Linked DNA regions of Sporosarcina pasteurii. The main gene of each other region encodes a partner of the protein of the gene in region 2 in a complex. Links are inferred from orthologs where the notes say so. Each region holds a gene or a part of one and is shown on either strand. Other genes may lie near its edges. The genes, in order: groL and metK.

Region 1 (6,935 bases), 420 kb from region 2 along the record:
GAATGCCCCAGCTTTTGCCCATGTTTCACCGTCAAATGCGATATCTTTTCCATCCGTTGTATAAGCTCCTGTACCAAATACAGTACCACTGAACTCACTAATTGCAGTTAAGATCTTCTGGTAATGAAATCCTCCGTAAATCGCGGCGGCTACCATAAGAACAAAAGCAAAGAAACGAATCCAAAGCTCCAACGCCTGGTTAATGGTTGTCCCCTTCATACCACCAACCCCGACATAGAAAATCATAACAACACTCGTAAAAATGATGCCAAATTCATAGGATGTCCCGAAAAACATGCTTAAAATTTGAGCAGCCCCTAGTAATTGGGGAGCTGCATAAAATCCTGATATGGCAAGAACAACGATGACAGCTACAACTCTTGCTCTTTTACTATGAAAACGATATGCAACAAAATCGGCAACCGTATAGGCACCGAATTTTCGTAACGGCCCCGCAATAAAAAGTGCCAAAAGTGTTAATCCAATCGTAAAGCTAAACGTATAAAAAGCGCCATCATAACCGATGGCAAAAGTTAATCCTGCCAACCCTAGAAAGGTTGCGGCACTTAAATAATCCCCACCGATTGCCGAACCATTTGTAAACCAGCCAAACCCCCGACCACCAACAAAGAAGTCACTCGCACTTTCGTTCTTTTTTGATAAGTACGTAATATAGACAATCGTCCCCAATAATAGGATTGTAAAAAGGTATTTCGGATCCAATAATAGTTGCATCATAGAACCGATTCCTCCTTACTGACTTGCTCACTTACCACTTCTTCCTTCTTTAACACAGGACTGACTTGTATACTCTTTTCCTTCTTCTCCTTCAGTTTTGCTTGTAAACTTTTCATTTCCCATCTTTCATAAAGCTTCGTGTGAAGATAAGCAATTATAAAAGCCATTGCCATCGCAACAATCGTCGTTAAAAACCAGCTATAAGACATGCCGCCTAACATTCTTGCAAATGCCCAATCTGGTTTAAACCAGTTTAATGCCGGAACGGAAAGAATAAAGATAAAGTAAACGATTGATAGCGATAATCCAGTTATAAATTCTGTTCTCACACTAGATTTTGTTTTATCATCTAATTTTGGTAGTTTTTTAATGTCAATCGTTTCACAAGGCTCGTCCGTCATAATATATTTTTCCTCTTCCAAATGAACACATCCCCTTCGTTCCTTAAATTTCATACCTCATGCGTCATTTCCCCACTCCGTATTTTTGATCGCTTGTCCTTGAATTTAATTTGGCGTGGAACTGAATAAGTACTAACTGGTTAGTTATTTTTGGCTAAAAGAAAACTCTTTATGTAAAAAGAGTCTTTAAATTCTGTTGATCTCTCTATTTTTCTAAGGTGATATGTTTTAAAAATGCTTGCTTCTAAGTACGTCCAAACCCCTTGAAATTTTTAAAAATCCCCAATTCTCCCCCTTTGAATTTGGTTCTCAGAATGATTACACAGCCACTGTGCCTATCGAAGGAATAAGCCTCTTCCCCCAAAGATGCCATTCTCTCCCGTGTTGCATGATTACTATTTCTGAAAAAGTCTTGACGGCTGCATTTAGCGATTCTCACCCGTTTCAGACTTTTTACTGATGCCTCAACAAAGCATTCTGTACTGGTCATCCTGACTCCACTTTACTTTAAATTGTTTCTCTTCCGACTAATCAGTCTTTTTGATTATACGAATCATTTCAATTTTAGTCAAGTAGCTTTGGGAGTAACCTATCAGTACACATACCAAACCTCCTAATATGACAGTTGCAAGCTAAAACAAGTGACATTTATAACTTATTTAAGTTGCATCTATCCTCTATAATTACGATATAAAATATGATTGAGAAGAGGATTAATCATGCGTACACTATTATTTCAAGGCTACCTTTGGGGGTATATTTTAAGTAAAGCAAACAAATCATTTACGATAAATAGATTAAACAAAGCAGGGTTGAACAAAGATAAACTAAAACTGATGGATAAAATCATTTTAAAGTGCACCAAAAACCTAATTAAAATCTCGGGTGCAGAACTGACCGTAACAGGTACAGAAAATATTCCTTTAGATGAACCAGTATTATATGTTAGCAATCATCAAGGGAATATGGACATTCCCATTTTGTATTCAACAGCTCCTCAAACAATGGCTTTTGTAGCTAAAAAAGAAATGGAGAAAATTCCGATGTTGGGCTATTGGATGAAAGAACGAGGATGTGTATTTATCAACCGGGAAAACGCTCGTAGTTCCCTAAAGGCCATTAACCAAGCAATCGTAGGTTTAAAAGCAGGTAATTCAATAGCAGTTTTTCCAGAGGGGACAAGAAGTAAAGGTCCTGAGATGGGAGACTTTAAGCCAGGTAGTTTACGAATTGCGATTAAATCAGGGGTCAAAGTCATTCCTGTAACCTTAAAGGATTCCTATAAATTAATCGGGAAAAAGGGCAAATGTACACCAGCAAAAGTTCATGTCCATTACGCTGAGCCAATCGATTCAAGAAACTTTAAAGATACAAATGAACTCGCTTCAGCAGTGTTAACACAAATAAAGAAACATTTATAACAAGCTCGTGATTGTTCGATAATAGGTGGACCAACTGTGCTGCCACTATTGAATAAAACAATACAGGGAATGCAAAAAGGCCTTTCACCAATTCAATGAATTGATGAAAGGCCTTTTTAATTTAAATGTCGTAGGATCATGAACAATAGAAGTGACCACTGTATGATGAAGTACGCTCTAACCCTTGGTAAAACAGGGGTTTAGAGTTTTCCTTACATCATTCCTGGCATGCCGCCCATGCCGCCCATATCTGGCATTCCGCCGCCTGCGTTTTCTTCAGGCAGGTTTGCGACAACTGCTTCTGTCGTCAAGAACATAGATGCAACAGATGCTGCGTTTTGTAGTGCTGAACGTGTAACTTTTGTTGGATCCACGATACCAGCTTCCATCATATTTACCCAGTCGCCTTCAGCTGCATCGAAACCAATGCCGATTTCTTCGCGCTTTAGACGGTCTACAACGATTGAACCTTCAAGGCCAGCGTTGTTCGCAATTTGACGAACTGGCTCTTCTAGTGCACGTAGAACGATATTTACACCTGTAGCTACGTCACCAGTTTCAGTTTCGTTAAGCTCTTCAACTTTCTTGTAAACGTTGATTAGCGCTGTACCTCCACCTGAAACGATTCCTTCTTCTACCGCTGCACGTGTTGAGTTTAATGCGTCTTCGATACGAAGTTTACGCTCTTTCAACTCAGTTTCAGTTGCTGCACCTACTTTAATTACTGCTACTCCACCTGCTAGTTTTGCAAGACGCTCTTGAAGTTTTTCCTTGTCGAACTCAGAAGTTGTATCTTCAAGTTGTGTACGGATTTGGTTCACACGGCCTTCGATTTGAGCTGCGTCTCCAGCACCTTCAACAATTGTTGTATGGTCTTTTGTCACAACTACTTTCGCCGCTGTTCCAAGTTGTGTAATTTGTGTTTCCTTTAGATCTAAACCTAAATCTTCAGTAATCACTTCTCCACCTGTTAGGATAGCGATGTCTTCAAGCATTGCTTTACGACGGTCACCGAATCCAGGTGCTTTAACCGCTACTGCGTTAAACGTTCCGCGAAGTTTGTTTACAACAAGTGTTGCAAGCGCTTCACCTTCAACGTCTTCAGCGATTAGTAAGATTGGCTTACCTTGTTGAACAACTTGCTCAAGAACTGGTAAGATTTCTTGGATGTTTGTAATCTTCTTATCTGTAATTAAAATGTAAGGGTTGTCCAATACAGCTTCCATTTTGTCTGTATCCGTTGCCATGTATGCTGATGCATAACCACGGTCAAACTCCATACCTTCAACAACGTCTAGCTCAGTTGTGAAGCCTTTTGATTCTTCAATTGTGATAACACCGTCGTTGCCAACACGCTCCATTGCATCTGCAATTAACGTACCTACTTCTTCATCACCTGAAGAAATCGCTGCAACTTGTGCAATTGACTCTTTTTCTTCAATTGGTTTAGAAATTACAGTTAGCTCTTCAATTGCTGCTGCAACTGCTTTTTCAATTCCTTTACGGATACCTACTGGGTTTGCCCCTGCAGTTACGTTTTTAAGTCCTTCGCTAATCATTGCTTGCGCTAGAACTGTAGCTGTTGTCGTTCCATCACCAGCAATTTCGTTTGTTTTAGATGCAACTTCAGAAACAAGCTTTGCACCCATATCTTCAAATTTATCTTCAAGCTCGATTTCACGAGCAATCGTTACGCCATCATTTGTAATTAATGGAGAACCAAACGCTTTCTCAAGAACAACGTTACGTCCTTTTGGTCCAAGTGTTACTTTTACTGTATTCGCTAATGTATCAACACCACGTTGCATTGCGCTACGTGCATCTTCGTTAAATTTAATTTCTTTAGCCATTTATATAATTCCCTCCTGAGTTTATACGTGTGGTTTTCGAATAAAAATTAGCCAATAATTGCTAAAACGTCAGTTTCACGTAGAATTAAATATTCGTTTCCTTCATATTTTACTTCAGTGCCGGAATACTTTGAGAAGATAATCCGATCGCCTTCTTTTACTTCTAAGTCGATACGCTGGCCGTTCTCTAGTACGCGTCCTGTACCTGCAGCGACTACTTTCCCTTCCTGCGGTTTCTCTTTAGCAGAATCTGGTAATACAATCCCACTTGACGTTTTTTCTTCAGCCTCAACCAATTCAATTACGATACGGTCACCTAATGGTTTCAACAAGTGAAACAACCTCCTCAAAATGATAATTAATATTTTAGCACTCAGTCAACTCGAGTGCTAACACAATAATCATCATAATAAACATCTAAGAATTTTGCAAGTAAAAGGCGTCCATTCAAATTCAAAAAGTTTTTATTACAAATTTTAAATCAACAAAACTATCCTCCTCTTTGCTTCCCTGCTATAAAAAGGATAAAATAACGAGAGTGATGATCGAAAGGATGTTTCAACTTGAAAAACTGGAAAATTTATCTGTATTTAATTTTGACATATATTATTATGCAATTGGCAAGTGTCGTGCTTGCAAGTCCATTAACGCAATATTTTAATGGCGATGCGGCCCTTTCTGCACAAGAAGCAAAATACCATGCTTTTGCCTGGTCTTTATTCACAACGAACTTATTAGCCGCCATTGTTTTTTACTTACTCTTCTTCCGCAAAAAGAATTTCTTTAAAATCTTTGATGGAAAACCTGCTTCAATTGGGATGACGATTGTTTGGGGAATCATTAGTTTCTTCCTTGCGCTATTTGGACAAATGCTCGCGGGCATCATTGAAATGACACTATTTGGAATCGAACCAGGTTCCGATAATACCGCACTACTTTCAGATATTGCAAAAGTATCACCCATTATTATCATCTCAATGGTCATCTTTGCACCACTTTTAGAAGAATTGATTTTCAGACGTGTATTATTCGGCGGACTATATCAAAAAACAAACTTTATTATCGCTGCAATTATTAGCGCCCTTGTCTTTGCGGTTGTCCACAACGAATTAGAACATACGCTTATTTATATGGCACCTGCACTTGTGTTCTCATTTGTTTATTACAAAACAAAGCGATTACTTGCGCCGATTATCGGGCACTTCATGATGAACGGATTCGTCGTGATTATCCAACTCAACCAAGACAAAATTATGGAACTTCAAAAACTACAACAATCTGTTATTATTAGCTTTTTCCAATAAAATGAGTTAAGTCAATTACTTCATTACTCATTTAATGAAGTAGAAATTTGTTTTCATTCATTAAAATACAGGCGTCTTCGTTGATTGGAGTGGAGGGTGGCGACTCCTGTGGAATTAGCGGGACAGGTGAGACCCCCGAAGGAGCGCCAGCGATGGAGGAGGCTCACCGCCCGCCCCACGGAAAGCGTCCACCCGGAACGGAAATCAACAGTTGCTGAATCTTCTTTTTCAAAAAAGATTTTCCCAATAAAAAACTTCCTTCTCAATCATTGGGAAGGAAGTTTTTTTATTCATTCATTTCTTCAATTTGACGCTGTTGTTCAGCCTTCAAATATTTTCGATACCCCATTCGAGAAATAAGTATGCTAATTTCATACAGTAAAAATAAGGGTACTGTCACAAATAAATGTGAAAATAAATCTGGCGGTGTAATAATAGCCGCTATGATAAATAATACGAAAAACGCATACTTTCTAACCTTAACGAGAATCGAAGGATTTAAAATACCTAATCGTGTTAAAAATAAAGTAAGTATAGGCATTTGAAAGATCAAGCCAAAAGGAATTGTAATTTGAATAAGAAAATTAAAATATTCATTAATCCCTAGCGTTTGTGTGATTTCAAGTTCATTCGCTAAAGCCATCGTGAACTTCATTATGTAAGGAAAGAGTATATAGTATGAAAATGAAATTCCGCCAAGAAATAGTAAAAATCCAAAGGGAATATAACTCAATGTCACTTTACGCTCTGTCTCATGAAGTCCTGGACTCACAAATGACCATAACTGATACGATAAAACTGGTGAAATCAGGATAAACGAGACAATCACAATGACTTTTAAATAAATCAAAATCGGATCTGTGACATTAAATGCGTTTAACGTTAAGCTTTTTGCTTCTTCAGTATACTGAAGATAGTGGATAAGCGGTTTGGCAATAAAAAAACCGCCTACTAATGCAATAACAAAGAAAACGACGATGACCATCAGCCGTTTTCTCAGCTCATCTATATGTTCAATGATCGTTAATTGTTTTTCATTTGACATCGGACTAACATCCTTATTTACTTCTTATCATCTTTATTGTTTTTCGGCTCCTCGTCATCGGTAAGTCCTTTTGTCGCGTTTTTAAATTCACGTAAAGATGAACCAAATGCTTTTCCAATTTCAGGTAACTTTTTAGGTCCAAATATAAGTAGCGCAACAACTCCGATAAGGATTAA
Region 2 (6,749 bases):
AACAATTGCAAATGACTTTGGCGAGATTATGAATTCATTAAAGAAAGGTATGGATTTAGCTGCTGACGCAGGTGACGATATGACTGAGGATTTACTAAACGCGACATATCAAAGTATTGAAAAGCACCAGTGGATGCTCAATGCCTTCCTAGGAGAAGACAATCGTTAAGTTTCCCCTTCAAAAAAATTTTAAAATGTCGCTAGTATGTAGGAAGGGAGGTATGGGTTAATGGAGTTAAGTTCCATCATGGCCAGTCAATTGAGAAGTTTGCAATCGACTGTCCAAATGAGCGTTTTGAATCAATCACTACAACTGAACACTTCTGCAGCCGCTGAAATGTTAGCAAGCCTACCAAAAGATGCGAGTATTGCCCATCCTCATAAAGGTGCTGCAATCGATGTAAAAGTTTGAATAAAAACATGCGTGTCTAAATGACATGCATGTTTTTATTTTTTACGGACAGTCTAAAATAAAAAGGATGAAGACGATGCCGAAACGAAAGCTGTATATATCCGTCACGGATCAACGTGTATATCATTATCCAGACGATGCGCCGTGGGAATTCGAAATTGCGGTCGAACCAGAATTTGTACCAATTTTCCGTCGTTTATTTGAACAAGTGAATAGGCTTGAACGTAGAAACTTTTTACGCTCACATTTACCTTATGTTCCGTATCATTATGACAGCGATAATCACGATATTGATTTGCGAACAAAGAAAGTGTATGCGATTATCCATGAATTTTCCGATAAACCAACGAAACGCTTTATTGAGCAATTACCATATTTTCGTTGAATGAAGAAACGACCTTCGATACACTCAGTAGAGAAGGACGTGATGGAATGCTTGTTTTTCATGATAGTCAAGGTGGACATGTTGAGTTGTCATTTGGAAAGAATTGTTTCGAAGTACCAGCAAGACATGTCCTTGTCGTATTAAAACATGGAGAAAAATGGTTGTTAACAAAACATCGTACACGTGGAATTGAATTTCCAGGTGGCAAAGCAGAACTAGGGGAATCGCTTGAAGCTGCTGCCATTCGCGAAACATTTGAAGAAACGGGTGTAACGATATCTAATGTTCATCAATTTGCGGAATACCTTGTCCGAAGTAATATCACATTTTGTAAAGCTGTTTTTACTGGCGTAATTAACGAGATTGAAGAAAATCCAACTTTGCATGAAACTGAAGGAGCTATTTGGATGACGGATGAAGAGCTTGATGCATGTAAAACATTAAGTTTTCATATGAAGGATACAGGAATGACTGAATTACGGAGATGGGTGGAGACAAATGAAAGATAATGCAACAATTGAAAAGGTCCGAGTCTATCCGTCACCAAATCCGAATGTCAGATTACAAGAAATTACATATTGGTCTGACGGTTTAAAAGTGAAAGGTTTAATGGCGGAGCCCATTAAAGAAGGAAGATATGAAGGCATCGTTTATTTACGCGGTGGTATCCAACATGTTGGTATGGTAAGACCTTCTAGAATGGCACTTTTAGCTTCAAATGGATTTGTCGTATTTGCCCCTTATTATCGCGGCAATCGGGGCGGGGAAGGACGAGACGAATTTGCTGGAGATGATCGGTTAGATGCGGTGAATGCTGTAGATATATTAAAACAAAATCCTAAGGTAAGACGTAATCGTATTCATCTTTTCGCATTTTCACGCGGCGGGATTATGGCGCTATGGACAGCGGTTTTACGCGATGACATTACTTCTGTTGTTACATGGGCAGGCGTTTCCGATATTGTGTTTACATATAAAGAACGTAAAGATATGCGTAGAATGATGAAGAGAGTTATCGGTGGTACACCAAATAACCAAGCAGATGCCTATCGTGAACGCAATGTGCTAGATCGATTGAATGAACTGGAAGCCCCCGTACTCATTATTCATGGCATGCTCGATGCACATGTTTCGATTGAGCAGGCAAAAATTCTTGAAAATGCTTTACATGAAAATAATAAACAATATGAAACATGGTATTTCCCCGAATTCACACACCATATCCCACCCGTTCAAAATACAAAAATCGTGAAAGATTTATGCGATTGGATGAGAAGACAAGATTATTCAGAGGAAGTGTAACTAAAAGCAAAAGCCCACTAGTCAGAGATGACTGTGGGCTTTAAAAGTTTCATTATGCAATGGGTCCGCCTTTTGTTACAATATCCTCAGATACTGTTCCGAACTTTTTGAAGTTTTCATGGAATAATTGAGCAAGTTCTTTCGCTTTTTGATCATAAGCATCTTTATCTGCCCATGCATTACGCGGGTTTAGAACTTCAGTTGGAACACCTTCAATTGCTGTTGGCATTTGCAGACCGAATATTTCATTTGTTTCAGTTTCAACATTGTCTAATTTTCCAGCAAGTGCAGCACGTACCATTGCACGAGTGTATTTTAATTCCATACGGCTTCCAACGCCATATTCTCCACCAGTCCATCCTGTATTAACGAGGAAAACTTGTGCGCCGTGCTCATCGATTTTATTTCCAAGCATTTCTGCATAAACAGTTGCATGAAGTGGTAAGAATGGTGACCCGAAGCATGTTGAAAACGTTGCTTCTGGTGAAGTGATTCCACGCTCAGTACCTGCTAGCTTTGATGTGAAACCGCTTAAAAAATGGTACATCGCTTGTTCTTTCGTTAATTTTGAAATTGGTGGTAATACACCGAACGCATCTGCCGTTAAGAATACAATCGTATTTGGATGACCCGCAACCGATGGCGTTACAATATTATCGATATTATGAATCGGATAAGCAGCGCGTGTGTTTTCAGTTAATGAACCGTCATCATAATCTGGAATACGTGTTGTTTCATCAACAACGACGTTTTCTAATACAGAACCGAAACGAATTGCTCCAAAAATTTCAGGCTCTTTTTCTTCAGATAGATTGATACATTTTGCGTAGCATCCGCCTTCGATATTGAAGACACCGTTATCGGACCAGCCATGCTCATCATCGCCGACTAACTTACGATCTGCATCTGCAGAAAGCGTTGTCTTTCCTGTTCCAGAAAGCCCGAAGAATAAAGCAACATCACCGTCGTCACTGACGTTTGCAGAACAGTGCATTGGCATGATTCCTTTTTCAGGTAGCAAGTAGTTCATGACGGAGAAGATTGATTTCTTCATTTCACCTGCATATTCAGTTCCACCAATAAGTACAATGCGTTTTTCTAGGTTGACGATAATGAATGTTTCGGAATCTGTTCCATCAATTGCTGGGTCTGCTTTAAATGTAGGAGCAGATACAATTGTAAATTGTGCGTGGTGCTCTGCAAGTTCTTCCTCAGTAGGGCGAATAAATAACTGATGGACAAATAGGTTGTGCCATGCATATTCATTGACGACTTGAATTGATAACCGTGATGCTTGGTCAGCGCCTGCAAATCCTTTAAATACAAAAACTTCATCTTTTTCTTTTAGGTAGTTCACTACTTTGGTATAAAGTGAATCGAAAATTTCAGAAGAGATCGGACGGTTGACAGTACCCCAATCAATCTTCTCTTTAGAAGACGCTTCTTCAACGATGTATCTATCTTTTGGAGAACGTCCTGTATATTTACCTGTTTGTGCGCTAACTGCACCATCCGCAGTTAAAATCGCCTCTCCACGTGTTGTTGCCTTTTCAACTAATTGTGGCACAGAAAGTTGAAAGTTAATATTTTCACCAGATAGAAGTTCATTAAGTGAATCACTAGTTTTCGCTGAAATCATTATTGAGTACCGTCCTTTTCATATAGTCCCAAGTCATTGGGCAATTTATCTTTTATCTCACTAATTAGTATAACACAATTAAAATAATATACTATACTATTTAAAAGTCAACTATTATTCTACTCTTTTCAGAAATTTTGTTTTGTTAATGAATAACGTATCCTCTTAATAAATTAATATAGGAATTTGGACAAGGTTAATTTCCGTTCTGGGCGAACGTTTTTCTGGCTAAATTATTTCTCTAGAGCAGGCGTGAGCCCACAGGAAGAGCCCTCACGAAGAACGACTTACGAGGACGCACGAACAACAGATGCAACACGGTACTATTTATTGAAAAAATTTTAATTCTAATTTATTGAGAGAAACTTAATCATTAAATTAGATGAGGATAACACAATCAAATAGCCAACAATATTTGACTTCATACATCAATTTTCGTACAATATATCATTGAACGGATACTCTTATCCCGAGCTGGTGGAGGGGCAGTCCCTGTGAAACCCGGCAACCTGCAAATACTTAAAAAAGATTTTGCAAAGGTGCTAAACCTGATGCAAGGTGAAAATCCTTGGATGATAAGAGTGAAGGGTACTTATGAAATCATGCCTTTCCTCATGTATAGACGTGAGTGAAAGGCTTTTTTAAACTTTTGTCAGTGAAAATCTAGCCATTGTACATTCACATGGCCGGAAGAGTGTAATAAAATTTATTTTTAAATGAGCGAATCTGTTACTGACTAAGTGAAGCTTTCGGCAAAAGTATTGGCCGATGCAATTGATATACAATTACCCTTTATCCTCGTGTATAAAGCTCTTGGATGGACTATGCAAAACCATTCCCCTAATTATACTTTGGGGCTTAACATGGGAAAATGAGTACCGTATCAATCTCGTAGGATATAGGAGGAAATACAATGACAAATCGCCGACTGTTTACTTCAGAATCTGTAACAGAAGGTCATCCAGATAAAATGTGCGACCAAATATCGGATGCCATTTTAGATGCCATTTTAGAAAAAGATCCAAATGCACGTGTTGCATGCGAAACGACAATTACGACAGGACTCGTACTTGTAGCGGGTGAAATTACAACAACAACATATGTAGACATTCCAAAAGTTGTTCGTGAAACTGTAAAAGAAATCGGTTATACGAAAGCAAAATATGGTTTTGACTGGGAAACGTCTGCTGTGTTAACGGCAATTGATGAGCAATCAGCAGATATAGCTGCAGGGGTAGACAATGCACTTGAAGCACGTGATGGGTCAATGTCTGATGAAGATATTGAAGCGATTGGAGCAGGAGACCAAGGGTTAATGTTCGGTTACGCATGTAATGAAACACCGGAACTGATGCCACTTCCAATTAGTATGTCACATAAGCTTTCACATCAATTAGCGTCAGTTCGTAAAAATGGACAACTTGCATACTTACGTCCAGATGGTAAAACACAAGTAACAGTGGAATATGATGAAAATGACAAGCCGATTCGTATTGATACAATCGTTCTTTCTACACAGCATGATCCTGATGTTACGCTGGAACAAATCCAAGAAGATATTAAGCAATATGTGATTGAACCAGTTGTTCCTGCAGAATTAATTGACGAAGAGACGAAATTCTTCATTAATCCTACAGGACGTTTCGTAATTGGCGGTCCACAAGGGGATGCTGGACTTACTGGCCGTAAAATTATCGTCGACACATACGGCGGATATGCACGTCACGGTGGCGGAGCATTCTCTGGAAAGGACGCAACGAAAGTTGACCGTTCAGCTTCTTATGCAGCACGATATGTTGCGAAAAACATTGTAGCAGCCGGTCTTGCAGAAAGTTGTGAAGTGCAACTTGCTTATGCAATCGGCGTTGCACAACCTGTTTCAATTGCGATTAACACATTCGGAACAGGTAAAGTGGAGGAAAGTAAACTTGTTGAAGTCGTCCGTGAACTATTCGACCTTCGACCAGCAGGCATTATTAAAATGTTAGACCTCCGTCGCCCAATTTACAAAGCGACAGCAGCTTACGGACACTTTGGACGTACAGATGTTGAATTGCCTTGGGAACAAACGGATAAAGCAGAAGAATTAAAGAAGTTAATTAACGAATAATAATAAAAGCGTCAGAGAAGGAATACCCCTTTCTGACGCTTTTTTTAATTTAAGATTGGTGGATTTAAGTTCATTTCTAGTGCAATCCCTAACCAAATTTTACTCTACCATCACTTCTGCAAGCTTTTATAATACTGTCCTTTTTCTGCATACTCTCTAACAATTCTTTCCATATCTTTACGATCCGCGTCATTTACTTCCCGAACAACTTTTGCTGGGGAACCTAGAGCAAGCGTATGCGGCGGAATTTTCATCCCAGGTGGTACTAGGGCGCCAGCGCCGATAAATGCGCCTTCTCCTATTTCTGCACCGTCTAATATAATTGCGCCCATGCCGATTAGCGCACCTTTTTTAATCGTACAACTATGTAACGTAACTTGGTGCCCAATTATTGCGTCATCTTCAATGATGAGTGGTTTGTTTGGGCTTTGGTGAAGACAGCTTAAATCTTGAACGCTTACATTTTCACCGATGATGACTGGAGAAACGTCGCCGCGGATAACAGTGTTAAACCAAATGGAAGAATATGCACCAATTGTGACATCCCCGGTAATGGTTGCATAGTCTGCGACAAATACGGTTGGATCGATTTGAGGCATTTTATCTTTGTATGGATAAATCATTGACTATTCCTCTCTTCCTTATATAGTATATAATCAATCTTAACAAATAAAATAATAAACGATATAGAAACTTTATATTTTGAAGGAGTGATAGTCCATGTGGAAATGGGAAGCAGAAGGACATCCAAAAGCAGTTGTTGCAATTATTCACAACGCGTACGAGCATCATAGTCGGTATGCGTGGTTTATTCAGAAACTAAGAAGCAGCAACTTTCATGTCGTCATGGGTGATTTACCTGGACACGGTGTACAAGACGGCAGAACGATACATAATGAGA

What was found.
Region 1: the proteins of metK (region 2) and groL are in contact, whole or in part, in a cryo-EM structure (PDB 8P4O), measured with the Escherichia coli proteins. The link is inferred for Sporosarcina pasteurii from one-to-one orthologs.

The regions. Positions count from the first base shown.
Region 1 is NZ_CP160452.1:2,928,686-2,935,620, forward strand. What follows is about bases 2,092-5,064. They hold groL (chaperonin GroEL), read right to left. Parts: upstream 4,411-5,064; coding sequence 2,773-4,410; downstream 2,092-2,772. Other genes in these bases: AB1H92_RS14130 (1-acyl-sn-glycerol-3-phosphate acyltransferase), read left to right, coding at 2,092-2,560; groES (co-chaperone GroES), read right to left, coding at 4,458-4,742; AB1H92_RS14145 (CPBP family intramembrane glutamic endopeptidase), read left to right, coding at 4,974-5,064. Also shown: AB1H92_RS14120 (cation acetate symporter), read right to left, coding at 1-738; AB1H92_RS14125 (hypothetical protein), read right to left, coding at 735-1,160; more of AB1H92_RS14130, read left to right, coding at 1,859-2,091; more of AB1H92_RS14145, read left to right, coding at 5,065-5,714; twin-arginine translocase subunit TatC, read right to left, coding at 6,001-6,759; AB1H92_RS14155 (twin-arginine translocase TatA/TatE family subunit), read right to left, coding at 6,777-6,935.
Region 2 is NZ_CP160452.1:2,510,454-2,517,202, reverse strand. What follows is about bases 3,963-6,749. They hold metK (methionine adenosyltransferase), read left to right. Parts: upstream 3,963-4,651; coding sequence 4,652-5,848; downstream 5,849-6,749. Other genes in these bases: AB1H92_RS11930 (alpha/beta fold hydrolase), read left to right, coding at 6,569-6,749; AB1H92_RS11935 (gamma carbonic anhydrase family protein), read right to left, coding at 5,959-6,471. Outside these bases: AB1H92_RS11970 (Dps family protein), read left to right, coding at 1-169; AB1H92_RS11965 (putative motility protein), read left to right, coding at 230-412; AB1H92_RS11960 (transposase), read left to right, coding at 489-797; AB1H92_RS11955 (NUDIX domain-containing protein), read left to right, coding at 845-1,306; AB1H92_RS11950 (S9 family peptidase), read left to right, coding at 1,296-2,099; pckA (phosphoenolpyruvate carboxykinase (ATP)), read right to left, coding at 2,152-3,738. UniProt on the Escherichia coli protein: Catalyzes the formation of S-adenosylmethionine (AdoMet) from methionine and ATP.